Regions from separate parts of the Paraburkholderia aspalathi genome, predicted to be linked through region 1. Evidence: riboswitches for the same ligand, from Rfam matches in the RefSeq annotation. Region 1 holds a riboswitch; each other region holds the start of a gene.

Region 1 (7,566 bases):
CCATCTGATAGTCGCCGCTTTCGATCATGCGGCGTGCTTCGTTCCACCCTTTGCGCGCGGTGGCGATGTCGGCGTCGCGATTCTGCGTGTTCCAGGTATAGCCGTCGCCCATCGTGACGAAGTCGCAATTGGCGATCGCGCCGAGGAAGTCGCGTTCCGACGTATGCAGCGCGCCCTTGATGAACTGCACGACGCCGAGGCGCATGCCATGCCCAAGCACGCGCACGGCCATGCCGAACGCTGCGGTGGTTTTGCCTTTGCCGGTGCCGGTATTGACGATCAGCAGACCTTTTTCGACGGTGGCGCTGGCCTGCTTCTTCTCGTGGCCCTCGCGCCGGCGTTCGGTCATGCGTTGATGCGATTCGGGATCGGTCTTCATGGAAGGTCCTGTTCTTGAGTGTTGTTGTTTGTGTGTTCGCAGGCGAGGCGGGCGGTGGTCGATGCTATCGCGACGGTGATGCCGGCATGTACGGTTTTGCGCACGAGTAGCCGTGCGTTGGCGGTATCGGCTGCAAACGAGGCAACTGGGGTCATTGAGCTAATTGAGGCATGGGCCGCATCAGATTCGGTCGCCGCAGCGAGCAAGGCGCACGGCTCGCAGACGCCGTCTATGCCGAGATGCTCACGTGTGGCCGCCGACGGATCGTTCACGGAGATCGCCGCAATCTGCTCGCGGCTGAACAGCTTCAGCGGCAACGCATGACGTGCGCAAAATTCGAGCAAACCGGTTTCGTGAGCTTTGACGTCGACTGAGGCGATCGTGCTGATTTCGTCGAATGAATGCGAGCCGAGCGTGGCACGTACAGCCGTTTCGATTTCCTCGGCGGAGCTGTGCAAACGACAACCGATGCCGACGGTTAGCGTTTTCCTTGCGTGGCGCTGGGATTCGCTGCCGACTTTCACCGCATCCCGCGCCAAAGCCAGCGACGCCACACCGCCGATCACCACGATCGCCGGCGACCCGAGCCCGGCGCGCGAGACCGTATCGGCGAACTCGCCGAGCCGCGCGAGCGCATGCCGTTGCTCGGGGCGCGTGGCCGATTCGATCGCGGCGCACGGCGTATCGGCGCTCATCCCGGCTGCGAGCAATGTGTCGACGATTTCGTTCAGTCGCCGCATGCCCATGTAAATCACCAGCGTCATTCGCGTAGCGACGAGCGCGGCCCAGTCCGGCTCGCCGCTGCCGGCGCCGTGTCCGGTGACGAACACCACGCCTTGCGCGTGATCGCGATGCGTCACAGGAATGCCGATTGCCGCGGGCGCCGCAATCCCGGCGGTGATGCCGTTGATCACGTCGACGCTAATGCCTGCGGCATGGAGCGCTTCTTGTTCTTCGCCGCCACGGCCGAACACGAACGGATCGCCGCCTTTCAAACGGGCGACGCTGCGTCCCGCCCGCAAATGCTCGAGCATTTGCGCGACGATGCCGGCCTGCGGCGTCGACGGATGCCCGCCGCGTTTGCCGACATACACGACCAGCGCATCGGCGCGCGCGAACTGCAGTACTTCAGGATTCACCAGATCGTCGACCAGCACCACATCGGCTTGCGCCAACGCGCGCGTCGCTTTGAGCGTCATCAGTTCGACGTCGCCGGGACCGGCGCCGATCAGCCAGGCGCGGCTCATCGCAGCGTGCATGGCGCACGCCATGTCGTGACGAATGGGAGCGGCTGAGGCGCGAAGAGGCCGGAGGCGGCAGAAATTGAGGTCATGCGGTGCAACAGATTACGCGCGACGAAAAACGCCGCTCGCCGCGTTTCCCACAGGAAAACGCCAACGGCCGCGTCACGTCGTGCTTCAGCGCCTTCACATCCGTCCCTCGCGGATTCCGGCGGCCGGCAGCGTGACGTTCACTGCCTCCGCGTCTGGCCGGTATCCGGGCTGGCGGCCTCATGCGTTTTGCCTTCCCGTCCGGATTCGTCGGACAGTGGCATCAAAAACGCATGCGCGATGCGAAAGCACCGCAGGTCGCTTACCGTTGCGGGGACAGCACAGGTTGAGCGCAGCGAGCGCGGCCTGTTTCCCGTTTAACTGCACATGCGATCGCATATGCGGGCACCAAACGCGCGCATACGATAGCACACGGCAGGCCGCGCCGGCACTGTGGAAAGGCCTTGCCGAAGCCCGCGTTTCCTTGACGGCAGGGGGCGCTCGGCCTAAACTCGCACGCACTTTGGTGCTCGTGTGCGCGCTCGTGCGCATGCAGTTAAACGGGAAACAGGGTGCCCACCTGCAATGGACCGGGTCAACCTGTGCTGCCCCCGCAACGGTAAGCGAAAAGCGGTGCGTTCTTGAGCGCCGCGGAGCCGGCTTCGATGTCCACGCGCAAGGCCGCGTCGGCATATAACCACTGGGCGAGAAACCACTCGTCCGGGAAGGGGAAGCGGCGCTGTCGCCAGCCCGGATACCGGCCAGACTACGAAGAACGACCATCGCGGGGATGCGGTGGCGCGTTCATGACCTCATTCTCGTTTCCAGTTTTTGGTTGCCTCGGCAACGCCGTTGTCCGTCCCCGTGTTTTGTTAATGTCGTGGTTTGGGGTGTGTGCCCCGTTTGCCCGGCCTATACACGATGCCTCGGCGTGCACGAGCAACTCCTACGGATGGACCTCACGATGCAAACTCAAATGCGCAAGATCCCCGTCACCATCGTCACGGGCTTTCTCGGCAGCGGCAAGACCACGCTGCTGCGGCACATTCTTCAGCATGCGGGCGGCAAGCGCATCGCGGTGATCGTCAACGAGTTCGGCGAGCTCGGCATCGACGGGGAAATCCTCAAGGGTTGCGGCATCGGCTGCGATGAGAACGGCGTCGAGACCGAAGGGCAGCTGTATGAACTCGCGAACGGCTGCCTGTGCTGCACCGTGCAAGAGGAGTTTTTCCCGGTGATGGAAAAGCTGGTGGAGCGCCGCGAGCAGATCGATCACGTGCTGATCGAAACGTCAGGTCTCGCGTTGCCGAAGCCGCTGGTGCAGGCGTTCAACTGGCCGCAGATCAAGAATAGCTTTACCGTCGACGCGGTCGTCACCGTGGTAGACGGCCCGGCCGCGTCGAGCGGCCAGTTCGCCGACAACCCAGTCGCCGTGGATGCGCAACGCAAGGCCGATCCGAATCTCGATCACGAATCGCCGCTGCACGAATTGTTCGAAGATCAATTGTCGGCGGCCGATCTGGTGATTCTGAACAAAACCGATCTGCTCGACGAAGCGCGTCAAGCTTCTGTCGAAGCCGTCATCCGCGAAGAAATTCCGCCGCAAGTGAAGATCGTGCGCGCGCAGATGGGTCAACTTGATCTGCATACGCTGCTGGGCCTCGAAGCGGCGTCGGAAGAAACGATTCATCTGCGTCACGATCACCATGGTTCGGCCGAAGACGCCGATCACCATCACGACGAGTTCGATTCGGTGGTGGTGCACGCGAATGTTTCGTCGCGCGAAGCTGTGATCGCCGCGTTGCAAGGGCTCGTCGAAACCAACACGATTTACCGCGTCAAAGGTTTCGCGGCGCTGCCGGGTGCGGCGATGCGTCTGGTGATACAGGGCGTGGGCCGTCGATTCGATAGTTACTTCGACCGGCGCTGGCAGGCGGGCGAAATGGGCGCAGAGCAACAAAGCCGCTTTGTGCTGATCGGCGAAGACCTCGATCAGGCCGCGCTGCAACAGGCATTCGACGCCGCCTTGGGCGCCGTGGCGAGCGCCCAGCCGCAACAGGCGTAACCCTCATGCATCTGCTGCGCACCACGCCGGGCGGTTTTGTCGACGATACACAGGGCGTGATCCGGATCGATCAGCAGCCCGCCGATATCGTGGTGCTCAGTTCCGCGGATACCACGCTGTCATTGCTCGCGAGCGTGTTTCCGCGTCTGGGCGAGGGTTTTCCGAGCGTGCGGCTTGCGAACGTCACGTATTTGCGGCAACCGGCTTCGGTCGATTTCTATGTCGAAGACGTGTTGCAGCATGCGCGTGTCGTGGTGGTCGATCATCTCGGCGGCGAGGCGTACTGGCCGTATGGCATCGAACAGGTGGTCGCCCTCGCCGAGCGCAAGCAGCAGACGCTCGCGATGTTCTCCGGCGATCTGCAGGAAGACCCGAATCTGCTGGCGCGCAGCACCGCCGACGCCGAACTGTGCCATCAGCTATGGCGCTATCTGCGTGAAGGCGGGCCGCAGAATGCCGAGGCCTTCCTGCGTTTTATCGCGTACCGCTCGTTTGGCTGGGGGTGCGAGCCCGCGCTGCCGCGCGCGTTGCCTGCCGCGACGCTCTACCATCCTGAACGCGACACGCCGACCATTGCCGACTGGCAAGCGCGTTGGCGTGAAGACGCACCGGTTGCCGCGATTCTGTTCTACAAGGCGCATCTGCAGGCGGCCAACACAGCGGTGTTCGACGCCCTGATCGATGCACTCGAAGCACAAGGCCTGAATCCGTTACCGATCGCGATTACTTCGCTTAAAGACGCGATGAGCCGCGACGTCGTACAGCAGTTGTGCGCGCAACATGATGTCGCGCTGGTGCTGAATACAACCGCATTCGCCGCGTCTGCTATCGACGACCCTGAGCCGCTTGCGCTCGCTGGTGACGCGCCGGTGTTGCAGGTGATCCTGAGCGGCGGTAATCGTGAAGATTGGGTCAAGGACAATCAGGGGCTCAACTCGCGCGATATCGCCATGCATATTGCGCTGCCGGAAGTGGACGGCCGCATCATCACACGGGCGATCAGCTTCAAGGGGCTCGCCTATCGTTGTCCGCATACCGAAGTCGATGTGGTCCGCTACCAACCGGACCTCGAACGCGTCGGCTTTCTGGCCGAACTGAGCCGCCGCTGGTGCCGCCTGCGCACGCTCGACAACGCGGACAAGAAACTCGCGCTGATCCTCGCCAACTATCCGATGAGCGAAGGGCGTATCGGCAATGGCGTGGGGCTCGATACGCCGGCCTCGGTGGTCGGCCTTCTTTCGATGTTGCGCGATGAGGGATATCGCGTGGCCGAACTGCCCGCCGACGGTGACGCGTTGTTGAAGAGGCTGACCGAAGGCGTGACCAACGATCCGGTCGTGCGCGACTTGCGACCCGCGTTGCAAAGCCTCGCGCTCGACGAATACCTTGTGTACTTCAACGCGTTGCCGGCGGAAGCTCGCAATGCGCTGAACGCGCGTTGGGGCTCGCCCGAGCAGGATCCAACGTTGCGGCGCGGCCGTTTCATGATCGCGGGCTGGCGTTGTGGGCAAGTGTTCGTTGGCATTCAACCTTCGCGTTCGCGCGAGCAGGGCGACTACGCGAGCTATCACGACGCTGAACTCGTGCCGCCGCACGCCTATCTGGCGTTCTATTTCTGGCTGCGTCATCAGTTCGGCATCGACGCGGTCGTGCATGTTGGCAAGCACGGCAATCTCGAATGGCTGCCGGGCAAGAGCGTCGCGTTGAGCGATGCGTGCTGGCCCGATCTGATTCTCGGTCCGATGCCGCATCTGTATCCGTTCATCGTCAACGATCCGGGCGAGGGTAGTCAGGCGAAGCGTCGCGCGCAGGCCGTCATCATCGATCACCTGATGCCGCCACTCACGCGCGCCGAAAGTTACGGGCCGTTGCAGGACCTCGAGCGCCAGGTCGACGAATACTATGAAGCACTGATGGTCGACCCGCGCCGCTCGAAGCTGTTGAGGCGCACCATTCTCGCGACCATCGTCGAGCACAAGCTGCATGACGAGTTGAGTCTTGCGGAGCCGAACGGTCAGGACGATGAAGATGCGCTGCTGACGCGCGTCGATGCGTGGCTGTGCGAGTTGAAGGAGGCGCAGATTCGCGACGGCTTGCATACGTTCGGGCAGTCGCCTGAAGGTGTGCAGCGGCGCGATACGTTGCTGGCGCTGGGACGCTTTCCGGTCGGCGATGGCCAGGGCGGCAAGGCCGGTTTGATCGACGCGTTGGCGCGTGACCTGCTGATGGACCATCTATTCGATCCGTTGTCGGTGGATTGGGCTGCGGCGTGGGACGGTCCACGTCCCGAGGTATTGCAGCGGGTGAGCGATGCGCCCTGGCGGCATTGTGGCGATACACGCGAGCGTCTGGAACTGCTGGCGGCTGAGATGTTGCGTGAAGTGTGCGGCGATGAAACGTCCGGGACGGCGCCCGCAAGCGGGACTTTGCCGCAAGCCGAACGTGTGATCGAACGCCTGCGCAACGACGTATTGCCCCGGCTCGACGCCTGCGGTTCGCAGGAAATGCTGCATCTGAAGCGCGGCCTTGAGGGGCGTTTCGTGCCGCCGGGGCCGAGCGGTTCGCCGTCGCGCGGACGGCCTGACGTGCTGCCTACCGGCCGCAACTTCTATTCGGTCGATACGCGCGCAGTGCCGACGCAAGCGGCATGGTCGCTCGGTTTGAAATCCGCGCAGCAGTTGATTGAACGGCACTTGCAGGAGAACGGCGATTATCCGCGCGCGATCGGCCTCTCGGTATGGGGCACCGCAACCATGCGCACCGGTGGCGACGATATCGCCCAGGCACTTGCTTTACTCGGCGTGCGGCCGAAGTGGGCGCCAGGCAGTCATCGCGTGACTGACTTCGAAATCATGCCGATCGAGGCCTTTAACCGGCCGCGTATCGATGTCACATTACGCGTATCCGGCTTTTTCCGCGATGCCTTCGCGAACGTGATGCATCTGTTCGACGCCGCCGTGCAGGCCGTGGCCGAACTCGACGAACCCGAGGACCTGAACCCGATCCGCGCGCGTGTGCTGCGCGAACGCGATGCCCTGATTGCACACGGCATGGATGCCGCCGAGGCGCGCAAGCGCGCCGGCTGGCGCGTGTTCAGCGCGCGGCCCGGCGCGTATGGCGCGGGTCTGCAGGACATGATCGACTCGCAGCAATGGCAAACCGACGCCGATCTCGCGAATGCCTATCAGGCGTGGGGCGGTTACGCCTACACGCAGAAAAGCGCCGGCGAAGAAGCGCGCCAGGCGTTCGGCACACGCCTCGCCGCGATGGACGTCGTGCTGCAGAACCAGGACAACCGCGAACACGACCTGCTCGATTCGAACGACTACTACCAGTTTCAAGGCGGCATGGTCGCGGCGGTACGGCATCTGGCGGGCAATCAGCCACAGATCTATCACGCGGATCACAGCAATCCGGCCGCGCCGCGTGTGCGCACGCTGCACGAAGAGATCGCGCGGGTGGTCCGCTCGCGCGTGGTCAATCCGAAATGGCTCGATGGCGTGAAACGCCATGGCTACAAGGGCGCTGCTGAAATTGCGGCGACGGTCGATTATCTCTACGGCTACGATGCAACCGCGCGGGTGATCGCCGATCATCAATATGCGCTTGTCACCGATGCTTATCTGAACGACGTCGACACACGCGAGTTCTTGCAGCGGCACAATCCGCACGCCATGCATTCGATCTGCGAGCGTCTGCTCGAAGCGATGCAGCGCGGTTTGTGGCAGGCGCCCGGCGACTATCGCGCGCAAGTCGAACAGCATCTGCTCGCGAGCGAGCAGCAGATTGAAGGAATGCAAACATGAACGCTGCGACCCAACGGCCCGCCTTTCCCTTTGCCGCGCTGATCG
Region 2 (7,566 bases), on a different contig from region 1:
GATTTTCCACGACGCGACCTGATTGCGTTCCAACACTGCTGCGCCGCCGCAAAAATTCGACAACCGCATTTTTGAACCGGTATCATCCGGGAAAACCCGAACCCGCCGGATGCGCTGCGCCACCTTTTGCAGCGCGTCCGGCATGCCTGTTCGAGTGTTATCGCCCGTCGTCGGACGGGGTGTCCAGCCGGTGATCCCGGCAGGGCCGCCCCATTCGACGCTACGAAGGTGGCGGGCTCGCACGCACGCCCTGTCGCAATCGGCCAAAAGCCGGTGCGGCCATTTAGCCTGGATATCATCGATCATGATTGCTGCCGCGTTTTCACGCGTCGCCGACCGCCTGCTGGTTGCGGACCCGGGACTCGTGCGTCTCCATACCGCGCTGCGCGTTGCGCTTGCCTGCCTGCTCACCGGCATTGCCAGCATCGCGTGGACCGTCTTTCATCACCAGCCGATTACCCTCGCCGCGCCCGGCATCCTCTTTGCGATGGTGGCGCCGCTGTTCGTGCGCGATGCGCGGCGGCCTGCGTGGTTCGGCACGCTTCTCTGTCTTTATCTCTGCGCCTGCGTGTGCTTTGCCGCAGCGAGCGTGCTGAGCCGTTATCCGCTCGCTGGGGATGCGGGCTTCCTGGTCGTGATGTTCGTTGGCATGCTGGTCCAGGCCTGCGGTCCGCGTGCGCTGGGTTGCGCGATGCTGGGCGTGGTGTGCTTCTATCTTGGGCTGTATCTGCATCCTTCTGCCCTGCATCTTGTGCAGTCGCTCTTGCTGTCCGCGTTCGGTCCGCTGATGGTCACGCTCGTCGGCCGCGTGATCGTGCCGATGCGTGCGGCTGCCAGCTTCCGGCTTGCCATTCATACGGTGACGTTGCGCGCCTCGCGTGTACTCGCGGCACCGAGCGCGGTGCATCTGTCAGCACTGAACGAAGCCGCGCTCTCGCTTGAAGAACAACTGACGTTGCTGAATCCGCCCGACGCCGAGACGATTCGCGAGCGAATCGTCGAAGTGGAAGTGGCGGCGGGACAGCATGCGTTTGCTTCAGCGCCGGCGCACGGCGGCGCTCATGCACGCGCCGACATGCTGCGTCACGCGATTGTGCGGCTCAAAGAAATTGCGCATCAAGGCCATGTACGCGGCACTTCGCCTTCACCGGTTGGCGCTACGAGTGCTCAGTCCGCGGCGTCATGGCTTGCCGATTTGCGCGCCAAACTCTGCTGGCTGCACGCCACGCGCGCCACGACCGCTGCCTTTCTCGCGATGCTGATCGGCCACTCGTTGTCGCCCGAGCGCTGGTTCTGGGCGGTCATCACGACCTTCGTGGTGTTTCTCGGCACGCGGTCACGCGCGGACACGGTCTATCGCGGCGCACAGCGCCTCGCCGGAACGCTGGCGGGCGCGTTAGTCAGCGTGTTGCTCGTCGCGCCGCTGCACGACTCGTCCGTGTTGCTCGTGGCCACGATGATCCTGTGCGTATTCGGATGGGCTTACTACATCCTGAGTGCGTATGCGCCGGGGGTGTTTTTCATTACCGTGCTCGTCGGGCTCGTTTACGGCGAGTTGGGCTTCGCAATGGGACCGCTGGTCGAGTTGCGGATCGAAGAAGTACTGGTCGGTTGCCTCGTGTCGTTTGCGGTCGCGATTCTGATGATGCCGCTTGCGGCGACCCGGCACGTAGAGGCGAGGCTTGGGGCTGTGCTTGGCGCACTGCGCGAAGTGGTGCGGCTTGCTGGCTCGACTGCTCAAGCGCCCGAGACGGCGTCGGTCATGCGCAAGCTCGATCGAGCCTGGCATGATCTACGGATCGCGTTGAAACCACTGCAGACACAGCGGGTGGTGGTGTGGAATCCCGGCGTTGAACTTGCCACCGGGTCGCTGCTGTGCTGCTTGCATTGGGCTCGAGTGCTGAGTGATCCTTCGCGGCGAGTCACGTCGTCGGAAGATGTGTCGCTCAATGCGGCGAATGTTAGCGCTGCGCATGTGGAATCGATCGTTGCGCGGCTGGACTCGTTGATCGCCAGGTACAACGGTGGCGTAGCAGTGACTACACGTGACGAGTTGGAAGGGCCCGTGCCGATGACTGCTGCCGTTGATGTCGATCCGGCAAAGGCACCAGCGCTCGCTCAACTCGATGGCGCCGTCGCCCAGTTGTTTGATCGGTTGACGCAGCCGGCCACCAGAACGCGGAGCGTGTTCAATTGGGCGCTTAGGAATAGGAGCGCCTAAGCGGCGATGGAATTCGGATTTTGTTTGCCCACGGTATTCAGGGCCAGCAGCTGTTGTGAACTTGTCCACAGAAAATGTTCGCAAGCCTGTGGATAACAACCCCACAACAGCGCCAACTGCTTGATCCACTTAACTTACCAAGCGCTGCGCGCCGAAAAGCGATTCCCCTCACCCCGCAGTGATCTCGAACCACGCGCCATGCGTGCGATCACGGTCGAGCACCTCCGGCTGTGCTTTACCATCAGCGCGCAAAGCAACACCAAACACCCCTTCCCCACGCGTGGCCAATTGCCGGCGCAACGCCGCGCCCTCGGCGGTAACGCTCGCGGCATCGACGTGCACGGGGCTCAGCAACACAACGGACGTATCACCAATCGACACCGTCGCCGACACCGCCCCCAGCCCCGGCAAAGCCACCGTCCGCGTCTCCCCTTCACCGATACCGAGCAACGCCCGATACCGCTGCAAACTCGCCGTCAGATCATTCACAGCGACCGTCAAACTCGCCACCCCTCGCACGCCGTTCTTATGTTCACGCACCGCGCCCTCAGCGACACGCAGATGACGCGGCGTGATATCCCCGCACAGGAACGGCAAGTCGCTGGTTTGCGGCCGGCCGGTCTGCCACTCGAGCCGCGCGCCATCCGGACGCACACGCCCACCTGCCTGCGGACCGTCGTATAGCAGACCTCGTCCATGAGCGGCATCGATTACTGCGCCCACGCTCGACGGCAGCAACGCGTAATCAACAAATCCATCGCCGTGACGCTGCCCCACGTCCCACCAGCGACGTTGCGGCGCCGCCTGCAAAAAGGCGATCAGCTCGATGTAACTGCCGTCCGCGAAACCGATCAGTGCGTTATGCGTCACGCCATCGGCATGGGTGCCGCCTTGCTGCACGGTGAAACCGAGCGCAGTGAAGTTTTCAATGGTCTGCGTCAGATCGTGGACGCGAATCACAATGTGGTCGAGTAAAAGGCTCATGGCGCAAAAGTCGTGAATGTTGTGAATGTTCGGAGAGCAAGACCGCTAGCGGAACGCCTACTTCTGCGCAACCGTCGCCTTACTCTCAAGCAACGTCCACTTATCGTTCTTCACCACCACGTTGATGTTTTTTACGCCGATCACACGACGCGTCGCCGGATCAAAATTGGCCTTGCCGAACACGACGCTCGGAATGTCGTGCAGCTTCGGCAGCGCATCGCGCACGGCCTTGCGGTCAGGACCGCCGGCGCGCAGCGCATAGGCGGAGATGATGACGGCGTCATACGCATACGCGTTGAACGCGTCCGGCTCGCGGTGGTATTTCGCCTCGAAGCGTTTAACGAAGCTTTGCACTTCAGGCCCGGATTCACCGGGGAAGAAGCTGGTGTTCGTCGCCACGCCATTGACGGCCTCACCGCCGAGTTCGAGGAATTTCGGCGAATACACGGAACTGGCCGCAGCAATCGGCAGGTTGATGCCGCTAGTTCTCGCCTGGCGGGCGATCTGCGCGCCGTCGGAGTAGTACGAGATCAGCACGATGCCATCCGGATTCGCGGCGCTCACGCGGACCAGCGTCGCGCGGAAATCTTTCTCGGCCGACTGATAGCCTTCGGCCGCAACGACTTGCGCGCCGCGTTCATTGGCGGCTTTGACAAAGACGTCCTTGCTGGTGCGTCCCCAGTCGGTGTTCAGATAGAGCACGGCAATGCGCTTGAGGCCGAGCGTTTTCACGGCGAGGTCGGCAAGCAGCGGCTGCGCGTCGGCCTGGCTGACCGATGGGCTCCAGATGTAGTCGCCGCCTTTGGTGAAGTCAGGATGCGAGTTGGTGAAGCCGAGTTGCACGAGGCCGGCATGCTGATAAATCGGCGACGCTGCCATCGAAGCGGGACTCGAGAAGTCGCCGAGTTCGATAAGGATGCGCGGGTCGTTGACGAATTTCTGCGCGATCGTGATGGACTGGCGTGGATCGCTCTGGCTGTCTTCGAAGACGTAGTTCAGCGGACGGCCGTTGATGCCGTTGTGGCTGTTGATCTCATCCAATGCAAGATCGAAACCAGCTTTCCATTGCGCGCCGTACTGAGCGTTCTGGCCGGTCAGCGGGCCGCTGACGCCTATCAGGATCGGATCGCCCGAAGGTGGCGCGGCGATGGCCGTTGTCGTCGTTAGTGCCGATGCGGCCAGCAGCAGAAGTGCCGTGATGCGAGTGGCCCACGATGGGCGCAGGCTTGATGTGTTCGACATGGCTCCAGACTCGGTTTGCTTGAGATTGGAGTGAGTGTCGGATTTGCCCCGGCTTCGGGCAACCAAGCGATTTGCATAACGTTATGCGGCCATGGCACTTGTCCACAGAAAATGTTCATAGGGTTGTTGATAACAACGGGGCATCGTACCTAAGTGCTTGACGCAGATCGGTTTGTTGCTTGCGGTGCGGGGGGACGCAGCGATGATCGCCGACACGGTTGGCGCGGAGCGGCGCATTGCAGAGGGGTGGCTTATCCACAGAAAACGTTCACAAGCCTGTGGATAACATTCCGGCAAACGCGCCAAGTACTTGATGTATTTGGCTTCTCTCGCGCTGCACGTCGGCGTGACCGCGGCTCGCACGGTCACGCCGTTCACATCAAAGGTAAGCAGACTTCGCGGCGCTGCGGCTCGCGGGAGCCAGCAATTTGCTTCGCTCAACGAGCGCGCCGAACAGCAGCCCAAGGGTTGTCCACATGATCACCTGCATGCCGATGGCCGCGACGCGGAATTTCCACAACAGCACCGCCGGAAAAGCCGCCGGCACTTCGTTGATCGTCGGCATCGACAGTTGCACGCCCGCAATGATCGCAACGAACACCACGCCCGCCACGATCGAACCATTCCATGCGCCCAGCTTCAGTGCCGCGCGGCGTCGAACCTTCAGCGAAAACACCATTGCCGCCAGCGAGATCGCAATCATCAGGAAGAACAAGCCGGTCCGCATCCCGATCGTCTCGGGGTCGCCCACCGAAGGGGGATTCGCCGGGTACTTGATGTTCGGGACAATCACCAGTGTGATAAACGCGCCAAGCGCGAGCCATGCGGACAACGCGCGTGCACTCAGCGTGCCGACGCGACCGTACGCATAGGCGAACACCAGTGAGAACAGGCCGCCGAACGCGGCACCGTACGTCACCACGCCCGTCAACAATCCCAGCCCAGCTTGGGTGCCGCGACTCACCAGTTCGGGTTCGGGCGCTTCGCCTTTGGCGGCGTCGGCCTTTTCCTCGAAGGAAATCGCCTGATCGACCTGCGGTTCGCCCACCAGTCTCGCGAAGCCGAACGTGAGCAATCCCGCGGCGATGCCTGCAAGCATCCCGCGTACCAACAATTTACCGACCATGTTCGACTCCGTTAGTGGCAGGGAAAGCCGAGCAGATGGCGGCCGTCGTGCACGAATTCGTGCACATACATGCCAGGCACCAGCGACGTGGCGCCCTGCTCCGCACCAACGAAATACAGCGCAAGCAACAACAGCAAGCCGCCGAACACGACCCAAGGCAGCAGTTCACGCAGCGGAATCGGCGTGGGTTGGGCGACGGGCTGTGTCGTGGAATCGAAAACAGCGTTGGACATAATGGACATCTCCTGGGGGTAACGCGCCCCGATAGTCGATTGAAGAGGGATGGTGCGAAGCTCAGGTCTGGCTTTCGGCTCATGAATGCCGATTACAGTGGCGCGACCGCGCCGGGCTCTCACCGGCTTCCGTGCTTCGCAGTGACGCTATTCTACGCGCTAAACTTTGCCTCCCGGCAATGCAAAGCATGTACGCGGCGTCCCGCTCTAGTCCGGTCTTTATGGAAATCAATTGAATGGACATACGGCTGTTACTGATCAGCCACGCATCGACCGCGGCGATGCGCGCGGGCCGCTTCCCTGCCGACGACCCGCTCGACGCACGCGGCCTCGCCGAAGCCGCCGCCGCACGAGCGCGTCTGTCGATTCCGGATGACGCGGCGGTTTTCGTCAGTCCTGCCGTTTGTGCGCGCGATACGGCGTCGGCCTTGGGGCTCGGCGCCGCGGCATCGGTCGACGAGCGGCTGGCAGATATGGACTACGGCCGGTGGCACGGCCGCCGCCTTGCCGATCTCGCGGTCGAAGCACCACACGACCTCGCCGCATGGACACACGATCCCGACGCGGCCGCGCACGGCGGCGAGTCGTTCAGTCAACTCGTGAAGCGGGTGGGACAGTGGCTCGATGCGCTAAACGGTGCGTTGAGCGATACGTTGAGCGAGGGCGTCATACCGGGCAACACGCACAACGTGGTCGCCGTCACGCACGCGCCTGTGATCCGGGCCGCGATCGTTCATGCACTCGGCGCGCCGCCGGCTGTGTTTCCACGCATCGAAATCGCGCCGCTCTCGATGGTCGAGTTGCGCCGCGCGCGACGCGGCTGGACATGGTGGCCAGCATCACAATAACGGCTACGCTCGGATAGTCCGAAACGCACGTGCCCGCTCACTTGCCCGATACAACCAGCCTCAACTTGCTCGAATCAGCCCGCGTCAACGTGATATCGGTCCGTTTGGCGCGCGTGCCAAGATAAAAATGCTGACGTCCCGGTGAATTCTGATCATGCGTCGCGTCCGGCAGGCACGAGGCGATGTCCGCCGCGACACCCTGCAGCGCGTCCGCGCTCGAACCGGCGTCGTGATGCGGCGTCCACGTGCATTGATAACTCCCGCGGCTCGCCGAACACTGGGCGTCATCGCCGTAGGGTTGCGCGACGCCCTTGCCGTCATCCGGTGTCAGCGAAGCCAGGCCGTCCGGCGCCGCCGCGACGATCCGTTTGAGCGATGCACACGGGCTAGGCGCATCGTCAGCATTCGCGCTGCACGGCAGCAAGGCGCCAAGTGATACAGCGGCGATCGCGGCCGCGAGAATTCTGGTCTTGTTCATGTCGGCACAGTCCTTTGAAAGCTGGCCTTATCGCAGTAGCACGGTTCATGCCTTGCCGAACAACGCCGCCAGCCCCTGCGCCGATGCAAAAATCCCCTTCGCGTCGTGCCCGACGCCGTCGATCACAAACGTACGATGCTTCAGCGCCCGTTCCGGATGCCGCGACGCCATATAGCGCGCGTAAGCCAATCCGCGCCCCAACCGATGCTCGCCCTGCGTCTGCGCAGCGCATGAACGGTCGAGTGCCGGATGCTGCGGATCGCAATCCGCGCCGCCGAGCAGCACGGTGACGTCACGACGCGCATAGCGTGATTCGAGCGCATCAGCGGAGCTCGAATCACCGTCGCTCGAAGCATAGGCCGGCAAATCTTCGAGCCCATACTTCCAGCGATTGAACGACGGACATGCCGTCGCATCGAACGCCACGAATTCAC
Region 3 (7,566 bases), on a different contig from region 1:
GCTTAGGTGAGCCGCTGCCGCGAACGCATTGCAAGCGGAACCGTCCAACGCATGCGCCGCATGACGCGCACACCGCCGGCTGCTACTTGAAACCCGACTAGAAATCCGCTTCTGAACCTGAACTGCCCATAACAACACGATGCTCATTCACCCGAATTTCGACCCCGTTGCCATTCATCTGGGGCCGCTTGCTGTGCGCTGGTATGGACTGATGTACCTCGTTGCGTTCATCGCGGCGATCGTCGTCGGCCGCTTGCGGCTGCGTTTGCCGTACGTCGCCGCGCAAGGCTGGACCGCTAAAGATATCGACGACATGCTGTTTTACGGCGTGCTCGGTACGATCCTCGGCGGCCGGCTCGGCTACGTGCTGTTCTACAAGGCGAGCTTTTACTTCGCGCATCCGCTCGACATCTTCAAGGTGTGGGAAGGCGGTATGTCGTTTCACGGCGGCTTCCTCGGCGTCACGCTGGCAATGGTGCTGTTCGCCTATCAGCGCAAGCGCTCGTGGCTGCAGGTCACCGATTTCGTCGCGCCGATGGTGCCGACCGGGCTCGCGGCTGGGCGCCTCGGCAACTTTATCAACGGTGAGTTGTGGGGCCGTGTGACCGATCCGTCGGCACCCTGGGCCATGCTGTTTCCCGGCGCCGCGCCGGACGACGCCACGTGGCTCACCACTCATCCGCAACTGGCCGCGCAATGGCATCTGAACGAAGTGTTCGCGCAATATCACATGCTGCCGCGTCATCCGTCGGAGTTGTATGAGATCGCGCTCGAAGGCGTGGCGCTGTTCTTCGTGCTGTTCTTCTTCTCGCGCAAACCGAAGCCATTGGGCGCGATTTCCGCAATGTTCCTGATCGGCTACGGTCTCGCGCGTTTCACGGTGGAATTCGCGCGTGAGCCGGACGATTTCCTTGGGCTCCTGGCAATGGGTCTCTCGATGGGCCAATGGCTCTCGCTGCCAATGATCCTCGTGGGCATCGGGATACTGGTGTGGTCCTATCGCCGTGCGCGGCGTGAACCGGCGCAGCCAGTCGGCGCAAACTGAGCGCTACGTTTTATCGTAGTGAGAAGCCAACAAAAAAAGCCACGGCATGCCGTGGCTTTTTCTTTTACAGCAGGACATCTGGTGTAAAACGCGTTACTTCATCTGCACCGAGCCCGACACATTGACCGTGACAGTCGAAGTTCCGCCTTCAATCGGCACCGGCGCGGATGCCTTCGCATCGGCACCCATTGCGCGTGCGCTCATCATCATCATTGGGCGCGGCATGACACCGTTGTGCCCGACGTTGACCTCGCGAATCGAATAGCCGTTGTAGCCGAATGCCTGCGCTGACGAAGCGGCTTGCTCACGGAACGACTTGATGGCTTCGCCGGTGAGCTTCTGCTCCGCGGCACGCTGCGCTTCTGGCGACAACGAGAACTGCACGTTGCCGACCTGCATGATCGATGCCATCTGGCCCGCGAGCTTCGACGCCGCGGCGAAGTCGTGCGATTCAAGCACAACTTCAGTACGGCCGCGCCATGCGGAAATGCGGCCGTCACGATCGGTGGACGGGTAGATCGAGAAGGAGCCAGTGCGAGCCGTTACGCCGTTCACGCCCTTGGCTTTTTGCAGCGCCGCATCGGCGCGCTGATTCAGCGTGGAGGTGAGCACGGACGGATCACTCGCTTCCTGCTCATAGAACAGCGTGATATCGACGACGTCTTGCGGCACTTCCGAGCTTGCTTGCGCATTCAGCGACAGCACGCCCGCGGGCTGATATTGCGTCACGCCCTGCGCGCGGGCCATGGCCGGCGTCAACGCGAGCGCAGCAGGCGCGGCGCATACGAGAGCGAGAGCGAGTGCACGTGCGGTGTTTTTCGTCATTCTTGGACTCCTTGCTTGAACAGGTTGTGCACGATTGGAGCGAACGTCATGCGGTGGCACAACGTTTGCGAGTCCGTTAGGCGCTTGTAACCTGAGCTTGGTTCCCTAATTTGACGTTTGCTGAACGTTTGTGTTCATCGGCGCACGGACATGCGCGTGACGCAAGCGGCAACGGGTCACATGCGCGTATGCAAGGTCAAACAAGACGTTTGGTGATGAAGCGCCATTCAGCTTCGGTCACCGGTGTGATCGACAGGCGGTTGCCTTTGACGAGCACACGCATGTCCTTCAATTCTTCATGCTCGCGCAGCGCGGCAAGCGGAATCAAGGGGATCTTCTTCTTGAACACAACATCGACGAGTAGCCAGCGCGGCGTTTCCTGCGACGACTTCGGGTCGTAGTAGGGGCTCTTCTTGTCGAATTGAGTGGGGTCCGGATACGCGGTGGACGATACCTCCGCGAGCCCCGCAATGCCCGGCTCCGGGCAACTCGAGTGATAGAACAGCACACCGTCGCCGACCTGCATCATGTCGCGCATGAAGTTGCGCGCCTGATAGTTGCGCACGCCGGTCCACGGCAACGTGTGGTGCGGTGCCTCTGCGAGATGGTCGATGCTTGCTTCGTCCGGTTCGGACTTCATTAGCCAGTAGCGCATGAATCGAGTTGAACGTTAAAGGTTTGATACAGCAAGAAAAATCGAGGCCCAAAAAAAAACGGCACCGAACCGAAGTCCGATGCCGTTTGAATAAGGTCCCCGCCTTAGCCGCTAGGCCGGCATCCTGAACCGGGAGTTCAGAATTGGTCGCAGTTAGCAGCACTTCGGGTACATCAGACAGAGTGACGCGCACACCCGTGCTACAAATTTCCACAACCGTGCACATGGCATTGGTTCAAGGAATATATGACCTTGGCGAACCAGGCAGGGAAGTCAAACCGATTGAATTCAAGACGTTTGCATGAATCTTTGCTCATGCACCTCGTTTGAATCCGCAGCCGATCTCAGGACCGGCTACAAGATACTTTTACATGCTGTACTGCTGAATCACAGTACCCAGTTGCTCGTTCATTTGGTGCATTGTACGCCGGATTTCTTCAGCGGGAAATGCTTCTCCGTGCCGCACGCTGCTTTGCAGCTTAAGCAGTTCTGATGCCAGCGACAGCGCGGCCATGACGGCAATGCGATCCGTGCCGCGCACGTTGCTGCTATTGCGGATCTTCGACATCTCGGCGTCGACGCGAGCAACCGCTTCAAGCAACGCGCCTTCAGTTTCCGGCGAGCAGGCGAGACGATAGGGCACGCCGAGAATCGATACTTCGATCTGCTTGGTGGTCATGCATTTTCTCCATGGCGGGTGACGTCGCTCTCCGCTTCTTCCTCATGCGGCGCGGCCTCGAGCAGATCGAGCTGATTATCAGGCTCGCTGTGCGCGCGGGCCCGCGGCAGTTTTTCGAGGATCGCATTGAGGCGCACCTGTGCGTCGTCGATCTTTGCCGACAGCGCGTCGCGTTCCGCCTGCAGCGCATCGCGCTCCTCGCGCATCAGCGCGAGTTCCGTGCGCGTGGCCTCGGCTTCGGCACGCGTTTGGGCGAGCTGATCTTCGAGCGCGAGCCGCGCTTCATTGTGGCGTTGGCTGATCGTGATCAGCTTGCCGATATTCTGTGAAAGTGTTTCGAGTTCGGTGAGCATCTGCTGCGTCCTCTAAAGACATCGCATTTTAGCGCGGAATGTCGCAGGTTCCGACAATTGTCTCGTTTCGAGACGTAACAACATCGCTTTGTGCCGCCTTTTATCGACCATATGATGAAAAACAACTCATGCATCGGACAATAACCTGCACTTAACAGAACAGTTTGCGCACGGATTAACCATTCTTGACGGACCCGAGGGCCGCTCCTAAACTGGCCGCACTTTGGTGCCCGCGCGCGCTTTTCCACAGCGTGCGCAGTTAAACGGGAAGCAGGGCGCGCGCTTCGCCTGAACGCGCCAACCTGCGCTGCCCCCGCAACGGTAAGCGACCGCATTCGTCATGCAGGTCGATCCTGATCGCGTGTTTGATGCTTAACACGCGAGTGTGCCACTGCGCGTCACGCGTGGGAAGGCGGGATCGATGTGTCGCCAGCCCGGATACCGGCCAGAGGGAGAGGCTCGTTCCCGCGCAAACGTAAAACAACGCGGGCGCCTCGTTACGCATCGGCCCGCGGGGAAGCGGGCCGCGCACGCTATCCACAGGAATGTCATCCCATGCTGTCCCCTATCGCTCGCGCGGCGTTGCTCGCCTTTGCGAGCCTGCCGCTCGTCGTGCATGCTCAAGCTACTGCTTCTTCTGCGTCACCGTCCTCGTCGTCATCTTCTTCTGCCGATACGGGGGCGAGCGGTTCGTCAGCCGCGGTGTTGTCGCCCGTTGTCGTGACCGCGGAGCGCGGGCCGCAACCGCTCGCCGATGCGATCCCGCAGACCACGCTGTTCGACCAGCAGGACATCGCCGATACGACCGCGACCGATTTGCCCGGCCTGCTGCAACTCGCGCCCGGCGCGCAAATCTCGCGCACCGGTGGTCCGGGTTCCACGACGAGCCTGTTTCTGCGCGGCGCGTCGTCGACGCAATCGCTTCTGCTGATCGACGGCGTGCGGGTCGATTCCGTGAGCCTGGGCGCGCCGCAACTCGCGCAGATTCCGCTCGACCAGATCGATCACGTCGAAGTGGTGAATGGCAACGTGTCCGCGCTTTACGGCTCCGGCGCAATTGGCGGCGTGGTGCAGGTGTTCACCAAAGACGGCGGCGACCATCCGCCGCGTTTCAATTTTTCGGTGGGCTATGGCAGCTATCACACGCAGACGCAGCAGGCCGGCGTGAACGGCTCGCTGGATAAAGACGGCAACACCACCTTCAGCATTTCGCTCGCGCGTTCGAAAGACGACGGCTTCTCCTCGCTCAATCCGTCGCAGGCGCCCAACGCGAATCCGAACGCGAACGGCTATCTGAACGAAAGCATCTCGGCTTCGCTGCGTCACAAGTTCAGCGACAAGTGGGACGCGGGCGCCACCTATTTCCAGTCGAACGGCAATAACAGCTATGACAACGCGTACGGTGTGCCGACCGATCTGAACAACCTCTACAGCAAAGTGCGCCAGATGTCGGTGTTCGCGAACGGCAAACTGACCGACTGGTGGACCACGCACTTCATCGTTTCCGAAGGCGACGACCGCAGCGTGTCGAATACCAACGGCGTCTACAACGGCCGCTTCGATACTGACAATCGCCAGTACACGTGGCAGAACGATTTTGCGCTCGCCGCGCAGCAGAAACTGCAGGTCGGCTATGAGCATCTGGATCAGAGCCTCGACTCGGATACATTCACTGCGCCCGACCGGCATGTGGATTCGGGCTTTGTCGGCTACACGGGGCGCTTTGGGCGCAATCAGATTCAGGCCAACGTGCGGCGCGATCAGTATTCCGATTTCGGCGGGGCGAACAGTTACTATCTCGCCTACGGTTTCGACATCACCGAGCATTGGAAGGCGACTGCAAGCTATTCGGATTCGTTCCGCGCGCCGAGCTTCGACGATCTGTACTATCCGCTCAGCGGCAATCCGTCGATCCAGCCCGAGCGCAGCCATTCGATCGAAGCAGCGTTGCAGTACGCATCGAACGCGCTTGGCGTGATGCGTCTGAGCGCGTTCCAGACGCGTTATTCGAATCTGATCGACTACGAGCAGGTTACGCCCGGCATCTTTTTGGCCGAGAACGTCGGCCGTGCGAAGGTGCAGGGGCTTGAGGGATCGTGGAGCGGCCATGTGGGCAAGACGGATGTGCGTGCGTCGGTGACGCTGCAGAATCCTGTCGACCTCGATAGTGATACCGATCTCGTGCGGCGTGCAAGGCGCTTCGCGTCGCTGGCGGTGAATCGCAGCATTGCCGGGTGGCGTGTCGGCGGCGAGTGGATTGTCAGCGGCGCCCGCGAAGATAGCAGCGGCACGCTGGGTGGGTATGGCGTGGTGAATCTGTCGGCGCGCTACAACATCACGAAGGCATGGTACGTCGCCGCGCAGATCCAGAACCTGTTGAACAAGGACTATGAAACGGCCTACTCGTATAACTCGCCGCGGCGCGGTGCGTATGTCACGGTCGGTTGGCAGCAGCAATGACGAACGTACTTGCATGAGAACGTGCCGATGAACCGTAGCTCGAGCCCGATGCCCACGACCACGTTGCGCGTGATGAGCGCAAAGCGCGCGGCCGCGATCTGGCTCGTGCTCGCGGCAATCGCGCTGGTTGTGCTGATGGCGTCGCTCGCACTGGGCAGTGTGTCGCTCGCGCCGGCGCGCGTGTTGGCGGCGTTGCTGCCGTCGCACGCGTCGCATGTGGCGTCCGGCGATCTTGCCGGCGAGATCGTGCGCACGCTGCGTTTGCCGCGCGCGCTGGCCGGCTTCGCGTGCGGCGCGTTGCTTGCGCTGGCCGGTGCGCTGCTGCAAGTGCTGTTGCGCAACCCGTTGGCTGAACCCTATGTATTAGGCGTGTCGGGCGGCGCGGCAACGTTCGCGCTGGTCGCGATGATCGCCGGTTGTGCGTGGTGGATCGTCGACGCCAGCGCATTCGCCGGCGCATTCGTGTCGATCCTGCTGGTGCTCGGACTCGCACGCCGTGAATTGTGGCGGGGCGAGCCGCAGGATACGTCGCCGCGTTTGCTGCTGACTGGTGCGGTGATCGCGGCCGGCTGGGGCGCTGTCATTACCCTGTTGCTTAACCTTGCGCCGGACAATCGGCTGCGCGGCATGTTGTTCTGGCTGACCGGCGATCTGAACGGCGGCGCGGTGCCATGGACGGCGCTCGCCGCGCTCGTCGTCGTGCTGATGGCGATCGTACCCGCTGCGCCGCGTCTGAACGTGCTGCTGCGGGGCGACGCCGCCGCGCAGGCGCTCGGCGTTGCGGTGATGCCGCTGCGCCTGCGCGTGTATCTGGTGGCGTCGCTGGCGGCAGCCGCGGCGGTGACCACAGCCGGCACGATCGGTTTTGTCGGGCTCGTCGTGCCGCATATGCTGCGGCTCGCCTTCGGTAACGATCAGCGCATGCTGCTGCCCGCAGCGGCGCTCGGTGGCGGTGTCGCGGTGATGGGCGCGGACCTGATTGCGCGCACGGTGATCGCACCCGCGCAATTGCCGGTCGGCGTGATCACGTCGATCGTCGGCGTGCCCGTGTTCCTGTGGATGCTGTTGCGCAGGCGCCGATGATGAACGCACACAACGCTCCGCATTCGGCGCTTAGCGTGCAACGCCTGACCTTGCGTGCGGGCATGCGCACCTTGCTCGACGCATTCACGCATACGTTCTATGCGGGCGAGATCTGGTGCATCGCGGGCCCCAACGGCGCGGGCAAGACGACCTTGCTATCCACGCTTGCCGGTCTGGCGCCGCCATCGGCGGGTCATGTCGAACTCGACGGCGTGCGTCTCGCCGACTGGCAGCCATTGCCGCTCGCGCAGCGTCGCGCGCTGATGCCGCAAAGCGCTGCGGACGCCTTCAGCGCGACCGTGCTCGACATCGTGATGCTGAACCGCTTTCCGCATTTGACCGGCTGGGGTTGGGAGGGCGAGGCCGATCGCGCGGCCGCGCATGCCGCACTGGACGTCTTGGGCCTCGCCGCATTCGCTGCGCGCGACGTGCTGTCGCTTTCCGGTGGCGAACGTCAACGCGTTGC

The links. A riboswitch is a leader RNA that binds a small molecule or an ion and turns the genes downstream of it on or off. The one in region 1 is predicted to bind cobalamin.
Region 2: linked by a shared signal. The riboswitch ahead of KHO30_RS00100 (CbtB domain-containing protein) and the one ahead of cobW (cobalamin biosynthesis protein CobW) in region 1 are both predicted to bind cobalamin.
Region 3: linked by a shared signal. The riboswitch ahead of KHO30_RS29105 (TonB-dependent receptor domain-containing protein) and the one ahead of cobW (cobalamin biosynthesis protein CobW) in region 1 are both predicted to bind cobalamin.

The regions. Positions count from the first base shown of each region.
Region 1 is NZ_CAJNBA010000012.1:107,567-115,132, forward strand. Features, by position in the region: gene cobO (cob(I)yrinic acid a,c-diamide adenosyltransferase) at 1-379, opposite strand, end outside; gene KHO30_RS39445 (cobalamin biosynthesis protein) at 376-903, opposite strand; partial or broken gene cobA (uroporphyrinogen-III C-methyltransferase) at 904-1,626, opposite strand; cobalamin riboswitch at 1,851-2,078, opposite strand; cobalamin riboswitch at 2,158-2,430, shown strand; gene cobW (cobalamin biosynthesis protein CobW) at 2,615-3,715, shown strand; gene cobN (cobaltochelatase subunit CobN) at 3,721-7,521, shown strand; gene KHO30_RS36345 (magnesium chelatase ATPase subunit I) at 7,518-7,566, shown strand, end outside.
Region 2 is NZ_CAJNBA010000001.1:23,576-31,141, forward strand. Features, by position in the region: gene KHO30_RS00075 (2OG-Fe(II) oxygenase) at 1-22, shown strand, start outside; gene KHO30_RS00080 (FUSC family protein) at 305-2,221, shown strand; gene KHO30_RS00085 (VOC family protein) at 2,390-3,205, opposite strand; gene KHO30_RS00090 (ABC transporter substrate-binding protein) at 3,263-4,447, opposite strand; gene KHO30_RS00095 (CbtA family protein) at 4,827-5,573, opposite strand; gene KHO30_RS00100 (CbtB domain-containing protein) at 5,585-5,806, opposite strand; adenosylcobalamin (AdoCbl) riboswitch at 5,860-5,947, opposite strand; gene KHO30_RS00105 (histidine phosphatase family protein) at 6,043-6,654, shown strand; gene KHO30_RS00110 (hypothetical protein) at 6,692-7,132, opposite strand; gene KHO30_RS00115 (alpha/beta hydrolase) at 7,178-7,566, opposite strand, start outside.
Region 3 is NZ_CAJNBA010000005.1:554,485-562,050, forward strand. Features, by position in the region: gene lgt (prolipoprotein diacylglyceryl transferase) at 140-1,045, shown strand; gene KHO30_RS29080 (SIMPL domain-containing protein) at 1,139-1,870, opposite strand; gene KHO30_RS29085 (EVE domain-containing protein) at 2,067-2,525, opposite strand; RNA gene ssrS (6S RNA) at 2,618-2,799, opposite strand; gene KHO30_RS29095 (cell division protein ZapA) at 2,893-3,204, opposite strand; gene KHO30_RS29100 (hypothetical protein) at 3,201-3,557, opposite strand; cobalamin riboswitch at 3,765-4,021, shown strand; gene KHO30_RS29105 (TonB-dependent receptor domain-containing protein) at 4,113-6,017, shown strand; gene KHO30_RS29110 (FecCD family ABC transporter permease) at 6,045-7,100, shown strand; gene KHO30_RS29115 (ABC transporter ATP-binding protein) at 7,097-7,566, shown strand, end outside.